DNA from 4 places in the Streptomyces sp. NPDC003284 genome. Region 1 is predicted to be linked to each of the others. Evidence: riboswitches for the same ligand, from Rfam matches in the RefSeq annotation. Region 1 holds a riboswitch; each other region holds the start of a gene.
What was found. Region 1 has a riboswitch for cobalamin ahead of ACWDYF_RS17120 (CoA-acylating methylmalonate-semialdehyde dehydrogenase). Riboswitches for the same ligand answer to the same signal wherever they lie in the genome.
Positions count from the first base shown of each region.

Region 2: another riboswitch for cobalamin. It lies ahead of ACWDYF_RS02365 (NAD(P)-dependent oxidoreductase); the one in region 1 lies ahead of ACWDYF_RS17120 (CoA-acylating methylmalonate-semialdehyde dehydrogenase).
Region 3: another riboswitch for cobalamin. It lies ahead of ACWDYF_RS23490 (ribonucleoside-diphosphate reductase subunit alpha); the one in region 1 lies ahead of ACWDYF_RS17120 (CoA-acylating methylmalonate-semialdehyde dehydrogenase).
Region 4: another riboswitch for cobalamin. It lies ahead of metE (5-methyltetrahydropteroyltriglutamate--homocysteine S-methyltransferase); the one in region 1 lies ahead of ACWDYF_RS17120 (CoA-acylating methylmalonate-semialdehyde dehydrogenase).

Region 1 covers NZ_JBSFSI010000007.1:84,196-88,397, reverse strand. Annotated here, with positions in the region: gene ACWDYF_RS17135 (AfsR/SARP family transcriptional regulator) at 1-461, shown strand, start outside; gene ACWDYF_RS17130 (hypothetical protein) at 585-998, shown strand; cobalamin riboswitch at 1,070-1,140, shown strand; gene ACWDYF_RS17125 (DUF4430 domain-containing protein) at 1,277-1,810, shown strand; cobalamin riboswitch at 1,921-2,118, shown strand; gene ACWDYF_RS17120 (CoA-acylating methylmalonate-semialdehyde dehydrogenase) at 2,362-3,885, shown strand; gene ACWDYF_RS17115 (acyl-CoA dehydrogenase family protein) at 3,892-4,202, shown strand, end outside.
Region 2 covers NZ_JBSFSI010000001.1:519,397-523,598, reverse strand. Annotated here, with positions in the region: gene cimA (citramalate synthase) at 1-614, opposite strand, end outside; gene ACWDYF_RS02365 (NAD(P)-dependent oxidoreductase) at 658-1,662, opposite strand; adenosylcobalamin (AdoCbl) riboswitch at 1,909-2,053, opposite strand; gene ACWDYF_RS02360 (TOPRIM nucleotidyl transferase/hydrolase domain-containing protein) at 2,168-2,785, opposite strand; gene ACWDYF_RS02355 (short-chain fatty acyl-CoA regulator family protein) at 2,861-4,202, opposite strand, start outside.
Region 3 covers NZ_JBSFSI010000011.1:193,702-197,903, reverse strand. Annotated here, with positions in the region: gene ACWDYF_RS23490 (ribonucleoside-diphosphate reductase subunit alpha) at 1-1,579, opposite strand, end outside; cobalamin riboswitch at 1,703-1,839, opposite strand; gene ACWDYF_RS23485 (GNAT family N-acetyltransferase) at 1,902-2,408, opposite strand; gene mctP (monocarboxylate uptake permease MctP) at 2,511-4,121, opposite strand; gene ACWDYF_RS23475 (DUF3311 domain-containing protein) at 4,118-4,202, opposite strand, start outside.
Region 4 covers NZ_JBSFSI010000004.1:420,646-424,847, forward strand. Annotated here, with positions in the region: gene ACWDYF_RS11835 (helix-turn-helix domain-containing protein) at 1-575, shown strand, start outside; gene ACWDYF_RS11840 (SGNH/GDSL hydrolase family protein) at 627-1,805, opposite strand; cobalamin riboswitch at 2,029-2,273, shown strand; gene metE (5-methyltetrahydropteroyltriglutamate--homocysteine S-methyltransferase) at 2,427-4,202, shown strand, end outside.

The DNA of each region.
Region 1 (4,202 bases):
CGGCGGCGGAGGAGCATCACCGGCAAGCCCTGGAGCTGTACCGGGCGCTGGGCGACCGCAGCGGGGAAGCGGCGGCGCTGAACGGCATCGGTACCCTCCACCGCGACCGCGGGGAGTACGACGAAGGGCTCCGCGCCTGTGGTGAGGCGCTGCGCATCGCGGAGGGGACGACGGACCGGAGGTGCGGGGCGGACGCCCTGTACACGCTCGCCCAGATCCACCTCTCCAGGTCGGAGGGGGAGGAGGCGCTCCGGCTGCTCCGGCGGGCCTGCGGAATTCTGTGTGACCTCGAACACTGGCACGACGAGGCCAAGCTCCTGTGGCTCTGTGCCGATGTCCTGGTGGCGGCAGGCCGCTCACCCGAGGCCGTCGAGGCACTGGAACGCGTCCTCGTGCTGCGCGAACTGATGGGCGGCCACGACACCCAGGAAGTACGGGACCGTCTGGAAGAGCTGCGGTGAGGGCTCGTGCCCCGGGGGAACAGGCATACTCGGTCCCGGCGTGAGCGACGGTCGGCCGATCAGGGAGGTACCGCGGTGTCCGAGGACCCGTCCGGCGGCATACCGCGCGCACGGTCGTCGTCCGTGCGGCCGGAGCCGGAGCCGGAGCCGGTTTCGGTTCCCGTGCCCGTGCCGTGCCGGGTCGTGGTCTGCCGGGACTGCTGCTGCGGTACGCCCAAGGTGACCGGAGTCGACCACGCGGCGCAGACCGCGCGGCTGCGGGCCGGGGTGCCGGTGCGGATCTCCGCGTGCCTGGACGTGTGCGACCAGGCCAATGTGGTCGTCGTGCAGCCGTCGGCCGCGGGCCGGGCGGCCGGGGCACGGCCGGTCTGGCTGGGGCTGGTCAATGACCCGGAGGCCACGGAGGACATCGTCGGCTGGGTGCGGGCCGGTGGCCCGGGGGTGGCCCCGCTGCCGGACATCCTGGAGCTGTACGCGTTCGACCCGCCCGGACGAGGAGTGGGCAAACGCCCCCCGGCCGGGCTCGACCGGCCCTAGGATGACGGCGGTTCGCCCGCGCGTTCGGCGGACGGACCGTGTGTACGACAACCGCATAGGGCGCGTGCCTGGGGGAAGCCGGTGGGATTCCGGCGCTGACCTGCAACCGTGTGCGGCCGGTGGGCCGCGAGTCGGGACACCCGGGGCGCGCCGTGAACCGCTTCCCCTGTCATGGTCTGCAGCGCGAAGCCGAGAGTCTCGCCCGAGGCGGCGGCGGTGCCCGCTCCGTCCGCTCGGCGACGGGGCTGCGGGCCGCCCACACCAGGAAGGCTCCCGCCGTGCGACACACCTCCGGCACCTCAGCCGTCTCCCGTACCTCCCTGCGCCGTACGCTCATCGCCTCCGTCGCCCTCGGCGTGGCCCTGGCCGCCGCGCCGGCCACCGCCCAGGCCCACGGCGCACCGGGCACGCACGCCGTGCACGGCACGAACACCCCGGTCAGGGTGACGCTGACCGTGCAGGGCCCCGACGGGCCGCTGTTCCACGGGAAGGTCTGGACGCGCGGCCACGACGTCACCACGGCGACGGGCGGTACGCACAGATGCGACGGGACGAACGGGAGCGCCCACCCCTCCGCCGTGCCGACGCCCACCGCCGCCCTCGACGACGCCGCCCGCAAGCGGCACTTCGGCTGGGACGGCGCCTGGTACGCGTCGTTCGACGACTACGCGGTCGACAGCATCAAGAACGTCAGCGGCGGCGGCTCGGCGTACTGGAACATCTCCGTCAACGGCACGCCCACCCCGGTGGGCGGCTGCCAGTTCCGGCTGAACGCCGGGGACACGGTGGCGTTCACCTGGACGGCCTTCTGACGGCTGCCCGCCGCCCGGCGGCCGGGGGAGCACGCTCCTCCGGCCGGCCGGCGCCCCGGCAGGGCCCCGCTCCGACGGGAATCCGGTACGGCTCCAGCCGTGGCACTGGATTTACTAGGACGTCCAACTATATTCTGGGGACGTAGGCCCGCGGTGCAGGGAAGCCGGTGTGATTCCGGCACGGTCCCGCCACTGTGACCGGGGAGTACGCCGTCGAGCAGGACGCCACTGACGAGCTGGATGTCGGGAAGGCGGACGGCGCGCGCTGATCCGGGAGTCAGGATACCGGCCGTGGGATGTTCCGTGTGGTCCACGAGGATGGAGCTGACACGCATGGCACCGGTGCGTTTCCACGATCCCGGCGAGCTGCGCCGCGGGGGTTCCCCGCATTCCGCCACCGGCCTCACCCGCCCCGGCCCGACGGCCTGACGGTCCGGCGTCCTCAGCGTTCCGCGCCGACCGCCCTCGCGCACGCCCGCGTCCATGAGCGGGCCGTGCGCCGGTCGCGCGCGCCGTCCTGGATCACCCCCACCTGACGAGAGCAGGCACCCATGATCCGTCCGAACCACCCCGCCGGTGTACGGGAACTGACCCACTTCATCGGCGGCGAGAACGTCCCGGGCACCTCGGGGGCCCAGGGCGACGTGTACGACCCCAACACCGGAGAGGTCCAGGCCCGGGTACCGCTGGCGGACCGGGCCGAGACCGAGGCGGCGGTCACCGTCGCCGCCGAGGCGCAGCGCGCCTGGGGCGAGTGGAACCCGCAGCGCCGCGCCCGGGTCATGCTGCGCTTCCTCCAGCTCGTCGAGCAGGAGAAGGACGACCTGGCCCGGCTGCTCTCCGCCGAGCACGGCAAGACCGTCGCCGACGCGCACGGCGACCTCCAGCGCGGCCTGGAGGTCGTCGAGTTCGCCGCCGGGATCCCGCACCTGCTCAAGGGCGAGTTCACCGACAACGCGGGCACCGGCATCGATGTGCACTCGCTGCGCTCGCCGCTCGGCGTGGTCGCCGGCATCACCCCGTTCAACTTCCCCGCCATGATCCCGCTCTGGAAGGCCGCCCCCGCCCTGGCCTGCGGAAACGCCTATGTCCTCAAGCCGTCCGAGCGGGCACCCTCGGTGCCGCTGCGGCTCGCCGAACTCTTCTTGGAGGCGGGCCTGCCGCCGGGCGTCCTCAATGTCGTCAACGGCGCGCGGGAAGCCGTCGACACCCTGCTGGAGGATCCCCGCGTCGCCGCCCTCGGCTTCGTCGGCTCCACCCCGGTCGCCGCGCACGTCTACGCCACCGCCGCCGCCCACGGCAAGCGCGCCCAGTGCTTCGGCGGCGCCAAGAACCACATGATCGTGATGCCGGACGCCGACCTCGACCAGGCCGTGGAGGCGCTGGTCGGTGCCGGGTACGGCTCGGCGGGCGAGCGCTGCATGGCCATCTCGGTCGCCGTGCCGGTCGGCGAGGAGACCGCCGACGCCCTGGTCGCCCGGCTCAAGGAGCGCATCGGCACCCTGCGCATCGGCCGCAGCGACGACCCCGAGGCCGACTTCGGCCCGCTGGTCGCCCGGGACGCGGTGGAGCGCGTACGGTCCTATGTCGACCTCGGGGTGGAGGAGGGCGCCGAACTCGTCGTGGACGGGCGCGACTTCGTGCTCCCCGGGCACGAGAACGGCTTCTTCGCCGGGGCCTCCCTCTTCGACCGGGTCACCCCCGACATGCGCATCCACCAGGAGGAGATCTTCGGTCCCGTCCTGTCCGTGGTCCGCGCGGCCGACTACGAGGAGGCGCTGCGCCTGCCCAGCGAGCACGCCTTCGGCAACGGCGTGGCCATCTTCACCCGGGACGGAGACACCGCCCGCGACTTCACCCGCCGGGTGAACACCGGCATGGTCGGCGTCAACGTGCCCATCCCGGTCCCGGTCGCCTACCACACCTTCGGCGGCTGGAAGCGGTCCGGCTTCGGCGACCTCAACCAGCACGGGCCGGACGCCGTCCGCTTCTACACCCGTACCAAGACCGTCACGTCCCGCTGGCCCGCCGGGCTGCGCGAGGGCGCGAGCTTCACCATTCCCACGATGGGCTGAGCGACCATGACCCACACCCTGCTCACCGAGGACCAGCAGGCCCTCGTGGAGACCACCCTCGACTTCGCCCAGGACCACCTGGCACCGCACGCCCTGGACTGGGACCGCGACAAGCACTTCCCGGTCGACGTCCTGCGCAAGGCGGCCGGGCTGGGCCTCGGCGGCGTCTACGTCCGCGAGGAGTCCGGCGGCTCCGGCCTCGGCCGGGCCGACGGCGTCCTCGTCTTCGAGACCCTCGCCTCCGGCTGCCCCGCCATCGCCGGATACCTCTCCATCCACAACATGGTCGCCTGGATGATCGACCGCTACGGCGACCC
Region 2 (4,202 bases), on a different contig from region 1:
ACGGTCTCGGCGAGCCGGCCGGGGAGCTGGCCGCCGTTGGTGTCGCACAGGACGGCGACGTCGGCGCCCGCGCCCATGGCGGCGTCCAGCACCCGCAGCGCGGTGGCGGGGTCGGCGGCGTAGCCGTCGAAGAAGTGCTCGGCGTCGAGGAAGACCCGGCGGCCCTCGGCCACCAGGAGGCGCACAGTGTCCCGGACCATCGCGCAGTTCTCCGCCACGTCCGTGCGCAGCGCCCGTTCGATGTGCCGCCGGTCGGACTTGGCGACCAGGGTGATCACCGGGGCCCGGGAGTCGAGCAGGGCCCGTACCTGCGGGTCCTGCTCGGCGCTGCGGCCCGGCTTGCGGGTGCTGCCGAAGGCGACCAACGCGGCGTGCTTCAGGTGCAGTTCCTCCGCCGCGCGGGCGAAGAAAGCGGTGTCCTTGGGCAGTGCGCCCGGCCAGCCGCCCTCGATGAAGCCGACGCCCAGGGCGTCCAGGGTGCGGGCGGTGGTGAGCTTCTCCGCGACGGAGTAGGAGATCCCCTCGCGCTGCGCGCCGTCGCGGAGGGTGGTGTCGTACAGATGGAAACCGTCGCCGAGGGGGGTGTCTGCCGGTGTGGTGCGGGTGTGAGCCACTGGGCGTCCTTCCTGGGGAGTTCCTGGGTCCGTGCGCGGCGGTCTACGGGAGCACGGTCCTGCGGCGCGAGCGGTCGCCGTCCCAGGCGGCGCGGTTGACCGGTGCGGCGGGGAGGTCGCCGCGCAGCGCCGTCCCGAGCTGGGTGACCGCGGAGTCGGTCATCCGCACGATGGTCTCGGCGGTCAGTCCGGCGGTGTGCGGGGTGAGGATGACGCGCGGGTGGCTGAGCAGCGGGTGCCCGGCGGGCAGCGGCTCCGGTTCGACGACGTCGAGTCCGGCCGCCGCGACATGGCCGCTCTCCAGCGCGGCGACCAGCGCCTCGGTGTCGAGGACGCCGCCGCGGGAGCAGTTGACGACGAAGGAGCCGCGCGGCAGCCGGGCGAGCTGGTCGGCTCCGATCAGCTCCCGCGAGGTCGCGGTCAGGGCGGGTGCGAGCGCGAGGATCGTGGACCGGGACAGCAACTCGTCCAGATCGGGGACGAGTTCGGCGCCGACCAGATGGGCGATGCGGGGGTCGGCGTACGGGTCGTAGGCGAGTACGTCCGCGCCGAATCCGGTGGTCAGCTTCCGGGCGGTCTCGGCGCCGACGTAGCCGAGTCCGACGACGCCCACCGTCCTGCCGTGCAGTTCGTGGAGGCTGAGATCGCTGCGCTGCCGCCAGGCGGAGCCGTCGCGGGTGGCCGGGTCGGCCCAGTTGAGCTGTTTGAGCGTGGCCAGGATCAGCATGACGATGTGTTCGCTGACCGGAATCCGGCCGAAACCGAGCTGGTTGACGACGAGGATCCCGTATTCGGTGGCCGCCTCGATATCGACGTTGTCGGTGCCGAATCCGGAGGTGGAGACGACGGTGAGCCGGGGGGCCGCCGCGAGTATCCGGCGGCTGACCTTCTCGGGATAGCGCACCCACAGCGCGTCGGCGTCGGCCACCGCCGCCGTCACCTCGGATTCCTCCGAGGAATCCACGACGACGACTTCGGCGCCGAGGCCGCGCAGTCTTTCGGCGCCCGAGGAGTCGTACATCGGACGCCAGAGAACGATCTTTGTCACTTCTTCTCTTCCCATCCCCGGATGCTCACGCACGCGGAATCGGCGGTGTCGGAGGGGCGGTGTGCGGGCCACGCGGCACGGGACGGGCGCGGAAACGGCCGCCGGGGCGGTCGCTTCGCGTGCGGTCACCGTGGAACGCGTGCGCGCGGGCACGCCGGAATAGGCCCCCGACGGGGCTAGGCGAGGATGGAGAAACCCGGCGCCGAAAGCGTGCGGCGCCCTGTCTCGGCATGCGGGAGATTCCCGTAACGCATCAGCACCATCCTCGTGGGCCTCGTCGTGACACCTGCGGGCGGCAATCTGACTTCCGGGGATCTCTCCCCGGTCACAGTGGCGGGACCGTGCCGGATTCTCACCGGCTTCCCCGCTTCGCAGGCACTGGTGGTCCATGTATAGCAGCGGGCCCCGTTCCCCGGACCCCCCTACGGCCGCCGCGAACCCCCCTATTCGGTAGGGGAATTCACGAGGGGTCGGGCGGAGCGCCGCCCGCCCGGGTGCCCGGCGGTCACACTCCGGCGAGCAGGGCGGCGAGCGGCGCCGGTACGTGCCCCGGTGCGAGGGCCTCCACGAGGACCCGGCCGTAGTGGATCTTGCGGCCCTTCTTGGTGCCGAGGAAGCGCCGCAGCCGCTGCTGCGCGGTGCGCTCGCGCTGCGCGGGCTGGTTCCCGAAGGTCCGCAGGGCGCGCAGGTCGCCCTCGTCCCGGATCAGCTCCTCGACGCGGGCGGTGCCCAGGGCCCGGACGAGTTCGTCCTCCAGGTCCGCCGCGCACACGAAGTACGCGTCCGGTGCCGCACCGGCCGGGGCGAGGGCACGGGCGTAGTAGCGGCGCTCCCCCTCGTCGCACAGTCCGGTGAGGCGCAGGCCGAGACCGGTGGGGCCGAGGAGGCGGGCGAAGCGCCCGACGTTGGTGACACCGCCCATCGGCAGCACGCAGACGCCCTCGGCCGCCAGGTCCCGGCCGTGCAGGGCGGCCAGCGCGTCGACCGCCGCCGCGTCGCTCGGCCCTTCGAGCAGGACGGCGGTCCGGACGGGCGGCAGCGCGGCCAGTTCGCGCGCGGGACCGCCGGGTCCGCCCGACGCCCACGCGAGGACCGCTTCCCGGAACGCGTCCATGTCAGCCATGGGAGGAGTCTCCGCCCCGCTCACGCCACCGTGCCAGAGGATTTCCCCGGCCCCCGCCCCGGACCTGGCCCCGGCCTACGTGAGCGGCCCGGCGCCCGTGACCGGATAGGGCACGAAGGTGCTGCTGTGGTGGTCGATGAGCAGCGGGCGGCCGAGCGGTGGCGCGGCCCGCTGCGAGCAGTCGAGGCGTTCGCAGACGCGGCAGCCCATGCCGATGGGGGTGGCCGCCGCGGTGTTGCCGAGGTCCAGGCCCTCGGAGTACACGAGGCGGTGGGCGTGGCGGATCTCGCAGCCGAGGCCGATGGCGTAGACCCGGCCGGGCTCGCCCCAGCCGCCGCGGTGCCGGGTGACCGCGCGGGCGGTCCACAGGTAGCGGCGCCCGTCGGGCATGGCGGCGATCTGCACATGGATGCGGCCGGGCACGGCGAACGCCTCGTACACGTTCCACAGCGGGCAGGTGCCGCCGCCCCGGGAGAAGTGGAAGTCGGTGGCCGACTGGCGCTTGGACATGTTGCCGGCCCGGTCGACGCGGACGAAGGAGAAGGGGACGCCGAGCAGCCGGGGCCGCTGGAGGGTGCTCAGCCGGTGGCAGACGGTCTCGTAGCCGACTCCGTAGTGGTCGGTGAGGCGTTCGATGTCGTAGCGGGCCTCCTCGGCCGCCGCGTGGAACGCGGTGTACGGGAGGATCAGCGCGGCGGCGAAGTAGTGGGCGATGCCGATGCGGGTCAGGCCGTGGGCCGGGGTGCCGGGGGCGAAGTCCTCGGCGGCCAGCCGGGCGAAGTCGTCGCCGTGTTCCAGCAGGGCGAGCTGGGTGGCCATGCGGAAGGCGCGGCGGCCGGGGCGCAGCCGCGGGGACAGGTGCAGGGTGCGGGTGCTCTCGTCGTAGTGGTGCAGCCGGTCGCCGGTCTCGGCGGCCAGGTGGACGCCGTGGGAGGCGGCGAGCCGGGCGGTGAGGGCGGCGGTCGTCTCGCCCGGCCGGACCCCGGTCCGCGCGGCCAGGTCCTCGGCGGCGAGGTCGGTGGCGTGCAGGTAGTTGCGCCGCCGGTAGAAGAAGTCCCGTACCTCCTCGTGCGGTGAGGAGACGGGGGTGCGCGCGCCGTCCCGGCCGTCGGTGGCACCGGCCAGCCGCTCGGACAGCTCCTGGTTGCGGCGGCCGAGGTCCAGCAGCACCCGGGCCACGGCGGGCGTCCGGGAGGCGAGGTCGGCGAGATCGGCCGCGGTGACCCGGGACTCGGCGATCTCCCCGGCCAGCGCCTCGCGCAGGTCGGCCACCAGCCGGGTGGTGTCGCGCTCGGAGAAGAAGCCCGGGTCGATGCCGAAGGTCTCGGTCAGCCGGAGCAGCACGGGCACGGTGAGCGGCCGGGAGTCGTGCTCCATCTGGTTCAGATAGCTGGGCGAGATGCACAGCACCCGGGCC
Region 3 (4,202 bases), on a different contig from region 1:
CGAAGGGCAGCCGCAGTTTGAAGAAGACGTCCTGGAGGCCCATCGCGCCCAGGCCGACCGGCCGCCAGCGGGAGTTGGAGCGGCCCGCCTGCTCGGTCGGGTAGAAGTTGATGTCGACGACCCGGTCCAGGAAGGTGACGGCGGTGCGGACCGTCTCGTCCAGCCGCTCCCAGTCCAGGTCACCCGTCTCGGGGTCGGCGAAGGCGCCGAGGTTGACCGAGCCGAGGTTGCAGACCGCCGTCTCCCCGTCGTCGGTGACCTCCAGGATCTCCGTGCACAGGTTCGAGGAGTGGATGACGTGGCCGGGCTCCGCCGTCTGGTTGGCGGTGCGGTTGGCGGCGTCCTTGAAGGTCATCCAGCCGTTGCCGGTCTGCGCCAGGGTGCGCATCATCCGGCCGTACAGCTCGCGGGCGGGCATCGTCTTCTGCGCGAGCCCGGCCTCCTCGGCCCTGCGGTAGGCCGCGTCGAACTCGTCGCCCCACAGGTCCACCAGCTCCGGCACGTCCGCCGGGGAGAACAGCGACCACTGCGCGTCGGCGTTGACCCGGCGCATGAACTCGTCCGGCACCCAGTGCGCCAGGTTGAGGTTGTGGGTGCGGCGCGCGTCCTCACCGGTGTTGTCGCGCAGCTCCAGGAACTCCTCGATGTCGGAGTGCCAGGTCTCCAGGTAGACGGCCGCCGCGCCCTTGCGCCGCCCGCCCTGGTTCACCGCGGCCACCGAGGCGTCGAGGGTCTTCAGGAACGGCACGATGCCGTTGGAGTGCCCGTTGGTGCCGCGGATCAGCGAACCGCGCGAGCGGATGCGGGAGTAGGCCAGACCGATGCCGCCCGCGTGCTTGGAGAGCCGGGCGACCTGGTGGTAGCGGTCGTAGATGCTGTCCAGCTCGTCCTTGGGGGAGTCGAGCAGATAGCAGGAGGACATCTGCGGGTGGCGGGTGCCGGAGTTGAAGAGCGTGGGGGAGGAGGGGAGGTAGTCCAGGCGGCTCATCAGCCCGTAGAGCGCGGCGACCTCGTCGACGGCCCGGGTGCTGTCGTCCTCGGCGAGACCGGCGGCCACCCGCAGCATGAAGTGCTGGGGCGTCTCGATCACCTTGCGGGTGATCGGGTGCCGCAGCAGGTAGCGGCTGTGCACGGTGCGCAGGCCGAAGTAGCCGAAGCGGTCGTCGGCGGACGGGTCGGCCAGCGCGTCCAGGCGGGCCGCGTGCAGCCGGGTGAACGCGGCGGTCCGGTCGGCGATCAGTCCCTCCCGGTGGCCCACGGCGACGGACTCGGTGAAGGAGGTGACGCCCTGGGAGGCGGCCTCGGCCCGGATGGAGAGCGTCAGCAGGCGGGCGGCGAGCCGGGAGTAGGCGGGGTCCTCGGAGATGAGCCCGGCGGCGGCCTCGGTGGCCAGCTCCCGCAGCTCCGCCTCGTCCGCGCGGGCCGAACGGCCGCGCAGCGCGGCGGCGGCGACCCGGCCGGGGTCGGCGTCGGGGAGGTCGGCGGTCAGCTCGGTCAGGGTCCGCAGCAGCGCGGCACCGGGACCGTCGTTCTCCAGGCGGCCCTCGGCTGAGACCGGATCGGCGGGCGCGATGGTCACGTGTGGCTCTCCCTCGCTCGGCACGGAGCCTCGGCGAGGGCAGGGAGCGGCAGCACGAGCGCGCACGGCGCCGCGTCCACCGGCCCATTCCGCGAGGCCCGGACGTCAGACACCCGGACCGGACGGCCGGGCGCACTGTCGGCAGGTCCTCGGACTGACGCTCGTATGCGGCCATAAGGGCATGTGCGTACGAGTACACCGTTGCGGGACAGTTCCGGATTCGCACCGGATTCCCCTGCGACGACAGCGAGGATGAGCATACATCTTGTGCCGGGTGTGGAAGCCACCCCCATATGTTGTGTCGCGTCGACTGCGGAGGGTGTCAGAGGGTCAACGCGTAGGTGAGCAGCCGGATGTCGTCCAGGTGGGGCAGGGGGTTCCAGTCGCGCCGCGGGGTGCGGACGAAGCCCAGGCGCTCGTAGAGGCGGTGCGCGGTGTGCATGGTGCGCTGGGTGGACAGCACCAGGCGCACACAGCCCGCGGTGGCCCGCGCCCGGTCCGCGCAGGCCCGCACCAGGGCCTCGCCCGCGCCCCGGCCGCGCGCCGCGCGGTCGACCGCGAGCATGCGCAGCTCGGCCTCGCCGGGGCCCGCGATATCCGCCATGGGCCCGCCGGACGGCACGAAGGCGATCCCGCCGAGCACCTCGTCCCGCGCCACGGCCACCAGCACCTCGCAGGCCGCCGACCGCCCGGCGACGTCCCGCAGCACGTCCAGATACGGGTCGTCGGCTCCGAAGTCCAGCAGGCCGTCCCGGAGGTACGCCTCGGCGGTGATCTCGCCCAGGGCGGCGTACTCGCCGGGCAGCGCCGGCCTGATCACGAGGTCCATGACCCCGAGTGTGCCGCACGGACACGGCGACGGGCCGCCGGATTCTCCCGGCGGCCCGTCGGCCCGGTCGAAGGCGTCGGCCTCCTCGAAGGGGGCGTCCGCTCAGTGGGCGCTGCCCGCCGTGGCGGGCGGCAGCTCGGCGGAGACACCGGCGTCCCCGGCGTCGGCCGTGTAGTCCTCCGGACGGGTCTCGTCGACGCCGTCGGGGGCCTTCAGAGCCCTGAGGACGAAGGTCAGGACCACGGCGACGGCCACGTTCAGCACGAACGCCGTCATGCCGATGTAGCCGATCTCGCCGATGCCCGGGATCTCCTTGGCCGAGCCGCCGAAGTGCTTCTGCGTCGGCGAGGCGACCCCGTAGGCCGCGACCGTGCCGTAGACCATGCCGACCGCCCAGCCGGCCAGCAGCGCCCAGCGGTGGAACCAGCGGGTGAACAGGCCGCCGACCAGGGCCGGGAAGGTCTGGAGGATCCAGATGCCGCCGAGCAGCTGGAAGTTGATGGCCACGGTCTTGTCCATGGTCAGCACGAAGACCAGCGCGCCCACCTTCACCAGCAGCGAGACCAGCTTGGAGACCCGGGTCTCCTCCTTGGGCGTCGCGTCCGGCTTGATGAAGTCCTTGTAGATGTTGCGGGTGAACAGGTTCGCGGCCGCGATCGACATGATGGCCGCCGGTACCAGCGCGCCGATGCCGATGGCCGCGAAGGCGATGCCCGTGAACCAGTCCGGGAACATGTCCTCGAACAGCTGCGGGATGGCCAGCTGGCCGTTCTGCACCTTCACACCCGCCGCGATCGCCATGAAGCCGAGCAGCGCCAGCAGACCCAGCATCAGCGAGTACAGCGGCAGGATCGTGGTGTTGCGGCGGATCACCTCGCGGCTGCGCGAGGACAGCGTGGCGGTGATCGAGTGCGGATACATGAACAGCGCCAGCGCGGAGCCCAGCGCCAGGGTGGCGTACGTCCACTGGCCGCCCGAGGCCGGTGCCAGTCCGCCCGCCCCCGCCTTGCTGTACTTCTCGGAGGCCGCCGCGAAGATGTCGTCGAACCCGCCCAGCTTGATCGGGATGTAGATGATCGCGACCGCGATGACGATGTAGATGAGCGCGTCCTTCACGAACGCGATCAGCGCGGGCGCGCGCAGCCCCGAGGAGTACGTGTACGCCGCCAGCACGCCGAAGGCGATCAGCAGCGGCAGGTCCTTCACGAACCAGTTGGTGTTCTCGCCGCCGCCCACGCCCATCACGTCCAGCACCGCCTGGATGCCGACGAGCTGGAGCGCGATGTACGGCATGGTGGCGAGGATGCCGGTGAGCGCCACCGCCAGCGACAGGCCCTTGGAGCCGAACCGGCCGCGCACGAAGTCGGATGTCGTCACGTACCCGTGCTTGTGCGAGACCGACCAGAGCCGGGGCAGGAAGGTGAAGATCAGCGGGTAGACCAGGATCGTGTACGGCACCGCGAAGAACCCGGCGGCGCCGGTCGCGTAGATCGCCGCGGGCACCGCCACGAACGTGTAGGCGGTGTACAGGTCGCCGCCGAGCAGGAACCAGGTGATCCAGGTGCCGAAGGAGCGGCCGCCCAGGCCCCACTCGTCCAGGCTGTGCTCGTTGTCCGCCCGGCGCCAGCGCGCGGCCAGGAAGCCCATGACGGTGACGAGCAGGAAGAAGAAGATGAAGACGCCGAGCGCGACGCCGTTGACGCCGTCCTTCACCGGGCCGCACCGCCCTTCGCGGACGCGGAGTCACCGGTGCGGCGCCCGCGCTGGTCGTGCTGCCAGAGCCGGTGGGCGATC
Region 4 (4,202 bases), on a different contig from region 1:
ACAACGTGCGCACGGCCCGCACCCGCGCCGGGCTGTCCCTGGACGAACTCGGCCGCCGCGCCCAGGTCAGCAAGGGAGCCCTGGTCGGCCTGGAGAAGGCTCAGGGCAATCCGAACTTCGCCACCCTGGTCCGGCTGGCCGACACCCTCGGTGTCCCGGTCTCCGCGCTGGTGGAGGGGCCGGGCGAGGAGCGGGTGCGCGTCGTGGCCGCCGAGGACGTCGCTCCGCTGTGGTCCGGCGAGCACGGCGGCGAGGCGCGGCTGATGCTCACCACCCCGGGAGCCGCGCCGGTCGAGGTCTGGCGCTGGCGGCTCGAACCCGGCGAGGAGTACCCGAGCCATCCGCACCAGGCCGGGGTCATGGAGACCGTCAGTGTGACCCGCGGCCGGATGGTCCTCGTCGTCGACGGCACCGAACACCCCGTCGCCGCCGGGCAGACGGCCGCCTTCCGCGGCGATGTCCCGCACACCTACCGCGGGTCCGGCACCGGGACCTGCCATCTGGTCATGACCGTCCAGCTCCCGCCGCGAACAGGGACGGGTGCGGGTACGGGGACGGGTGCGGGCACCGACTGACCACCGCGAGCCCGGAACCGCGCGGACGGACGCCGGTGCCCGGTCACCCGGTCACCCGGCCGCGGCCGCGAACGGGCCGCCCGCGCCGAAGGCGAGCCGGGTGAAGTGGTGGGCGATGCGGTGGTGGGCCGCCGGGCCGGGGTGGATCTCGTCGGGCAGCGGGAACTCGGCGTGGTCCCGCTCGCCGTACAGCTCACGGCCGTCGAGGTGGTACAGGTGCGGGTCGTCGGCCTGCCGCTCGGCGACGATCCGGGCCAGCTCGGCGCGGATCACGGTGAGCGTGAGGCGTCCGGCGGCGCGTTCGGCCGGGTCGCCGGTGGCCCGGAACCGCAGGGTGCCGTCGGAGAAGTCGGGCATCAGGGGGCCGGGCGTGTCCTCCTGGACCGGGCACAGCAGGGGCGAGACGACCAGCAGCGGTGCGGCCGGATGGCCCTCGCGGACCGTGTCGAGGAAGCCGTGCACCGCGGGACCGAAGGCGCGCAGCCGCATCACGTCGCCGTTGACGATGTTGATGCCGATCTTGACGCTGATCAGGTCGGCCGGGGTGTCGCGCATCGCGCGGGCGGTGAACGGGTCGAGCAGCGCGCCGCCGCCGAAGCCCAGGTTGACCAGGTCCACCTCGCCCCCGGCGGCGGCCAGGGCGGTCCAGGTGCCGGTCGGATGGGTGGCGTTCGAGCCGTGGCTGATGGAGCTGCCGTGGTGCAGCCACACCCGGCGCCCGCGGTCCGCCACCGGTTCCACGGGGGCGTCGGTGCGCAGGGCGATCAGCTCGGTGGTCTCCGTGTGCGGGAGCCAGATCTCGATGTCCTTGTCGCCCTCGGGCAGGCCGGTGAAGCGGGCGGTGCCCGCGGGCCCCTCCCGCAGTTCGGCCGCCTGGGTGACCATGTCGGTGATGACACGGACGTTGCCGCCGGGCACCGTCGCCTGCGCGACGAGCCGGCCGTCGGCCAGCAGGTCGTACACGCCGTCCGCGGGGGCCGGGGCACCGGCGTAGCGGCGCTTGGTGGGGAGCGTGTCCAGTGCGATGTCCGTGGCGCGGGTGCGGAAGACCAGCCGTACGCCCGAGGGCTGGGACTCGGCCATGGCGAGCTGCGCGTCGGGGATCTGGCGGCGGGCGCGGGCGGGCAGCCGGTGCGGCAGCAGTCCGTGCGCGGTCTCCTCCAGATCGAGGAAGCCGCGCAGGAGGTCCGCGGTGACGGGGGTGGTGATCCGGTCGTACGGGGGGTTCATGGGGGCCGCTCCGGTTCCTGTACTGCCTGACTGCCTGACTGCCTGAGGTACTGCTTGTTGCCTGCTGCCTGAGAGTCGTCGAGTTTTCCCTAAGGTTTTTAGGCAATCACTTAAACACTGTAGCCCAAAGCCATGAGAGGCGCGGCCCGCCGGGGTGGTCCACGCGTCTCAGCGCGACATCCGCATGGTGGACGTGATCCCCCGTCGCCGGGAACCGACCCGTAGGGTGTGCCGTGCAGCTGGTTCGCCCCGTCCGCCAGGCGGGATGCGTCGCAAGAGGGAACCCGGTGAGAATCCGGGACTGCCCCGCAGCGGTGAGCGGGAACGACCGCCGTCATACGCACTGGGCCCCGGACGGGGCCTGGGAAGCGACGGCCAGTAGGTGTCCCCCTCGTACGGATCTGGTCGGATCGGTACGGCGAGGACGGGCCCGCGAGTCCGAAGACCTGCCAACTGCCCGCGCGTGAACCACTCGCGCGCGGACATCCCGGTGACCTCGAGGGCGGGTCGGCGCACACATCGGACGGACGGCCGCACGCCGTCGCCGTCCGGTGCCGTGACCCTTCGCGCTCTCGTCCCGTCCCCGGGATCTCAGGGATTCATCTCGCGAAGGAGATCTCCGTGACCACCACGTCCGCAGCCGCGGCAGCACGGGCCACCGTGTACGGCCACCCCCGCCAGGGACCGGACCGGGAACTGAAGAAGGCCGTCGAGGGCTACTGGAAGGGCCGTGTCGACGCCGACGCCCTCCGGGCCACCGCCGCCGAACTGCGCCGCGCCACCTGGCAGTCGCTGGCCGAGGCCGGTGTCGGCGAGGTCCCGACCGGCGACTTCTCGTACTACGACCACGTGCTGGACACCACCGTCATGGTGGGCGCGATCCCGGCCCGGCACCGGGACGCCGTGGCCGCCGACGCGCTGGACGGCTACTTCGCGATGGCGCGCGGCACCCAGGACGTCGCTCCGCTGGAGATGACCAAGTGGTTCGACACCAACTACCACTATCTGGTGCCGGAGTTGGGCCCGGACACGGTGTTCACGGCGGACTCCGCCAAGCAGGTCGCCGAGCTGAAGGAGGCCCTCGCGCTCGGTCTGACGGCCCGTCCGGTCCTCGTCGGCCCCGTCACCTACCTGCTGCTGGCCAAGCCCGCGCCGGGCGTGGCCGCCGACTTCGACCCGATCACGCTGCTGGACCGGCTGCTGCCGGTGTACGCCGAGGTGCTGGCCGACCTGCGCGCGGCGGGCGCCGAGTGGGTGCAGCTCGACGAGCCCGCGCTGGTGCAGGACCGGACCCCGGCCGAGCTGAACGCCGCCGGGCGCGCCTACCGCGACCTCGGCGCCCTCACCGACCGGCCCCGGCTGCTGGTCGCGTCCTACTTCGACCGCCTCGGCGAGGCCCTGCCGGTACTGGCCAAGGCCCCCGTCGACGGACTCGCGCTGGACTTCACCGGGCCCGCGGCGGCCAACCTGGACGCGCTCGCCGCGGCCGGCGGACTGCCCGGCAAGCGGCTGGTCGCCGGTGTCGTGGACGGCCGCAACATCTGGGTCAACGACCTCGCGCACTCGCTGTCCGTGCTCGGCACCCTGCTGGGCCTGGCCGACCGCGTCGACGTCTCCGCGTCCTGCTCCCTGCTCCATGTGCCCCTGGACACCGCGCCGGAGCGGGACATCGACCCGCAGATCCTGCGCTGGCTGGCCTTCGCGCGGCAGAAGACGGCCGAGGTCGTCACCCTCGCCAAGGGCCTCGCCCGGGGCACCGACACCATCGCCGCCGAACTCGCCGCCAACCGCGCCGACCTGGCCTCCCGCGAGCAGTCCCCGCTCACCCACGACCCGGCCGTGCGCGCCCGCGCCGCCGCCGTCACCGAGACGGACGCCCGCCGCGGGCAGCCGTACGCCGAGCGGGTCACCGCCCAGCGCGCCCGGCTCGGACTGCCGCTGCTGCCCACCACCACCGTCGGCTCCTTCCCGCAGACCCCCCAACTGCGCACCGCCCGCGCCGACCTGCGGGCCGGCCGGACCGGCACGGCCGAGTACGAGGAGCGCATCAGGGCCGAGATCCAGGAGGTGATCTCCTTCCAGGAGAAGACCGGCCTGGACGTCCTGGTGCACGGCGAGGCCGAACGCAACGACATGGTGCAGTACTTCGCCGAGCAGCTCACCGGCTACCTCGCCACCCAGCACGGCTGGGTCCAGTCGTACGGCACCCGCTATGTCCGCCCGCCGATCCTGGCCGGTGACATCTCCCGCCCCGAGCCGATGACGGTGCGCTGGACGACGTACGCGCAGTCGCTCTCCGACCGGCCGGTCAAGGGCATGCTCACCGGACCGGTGACCATGCTCGCCTGGTCCTTCGTGCGCGACGACCAGCCGCTGGGCGACACCGCGCGGCAGGTC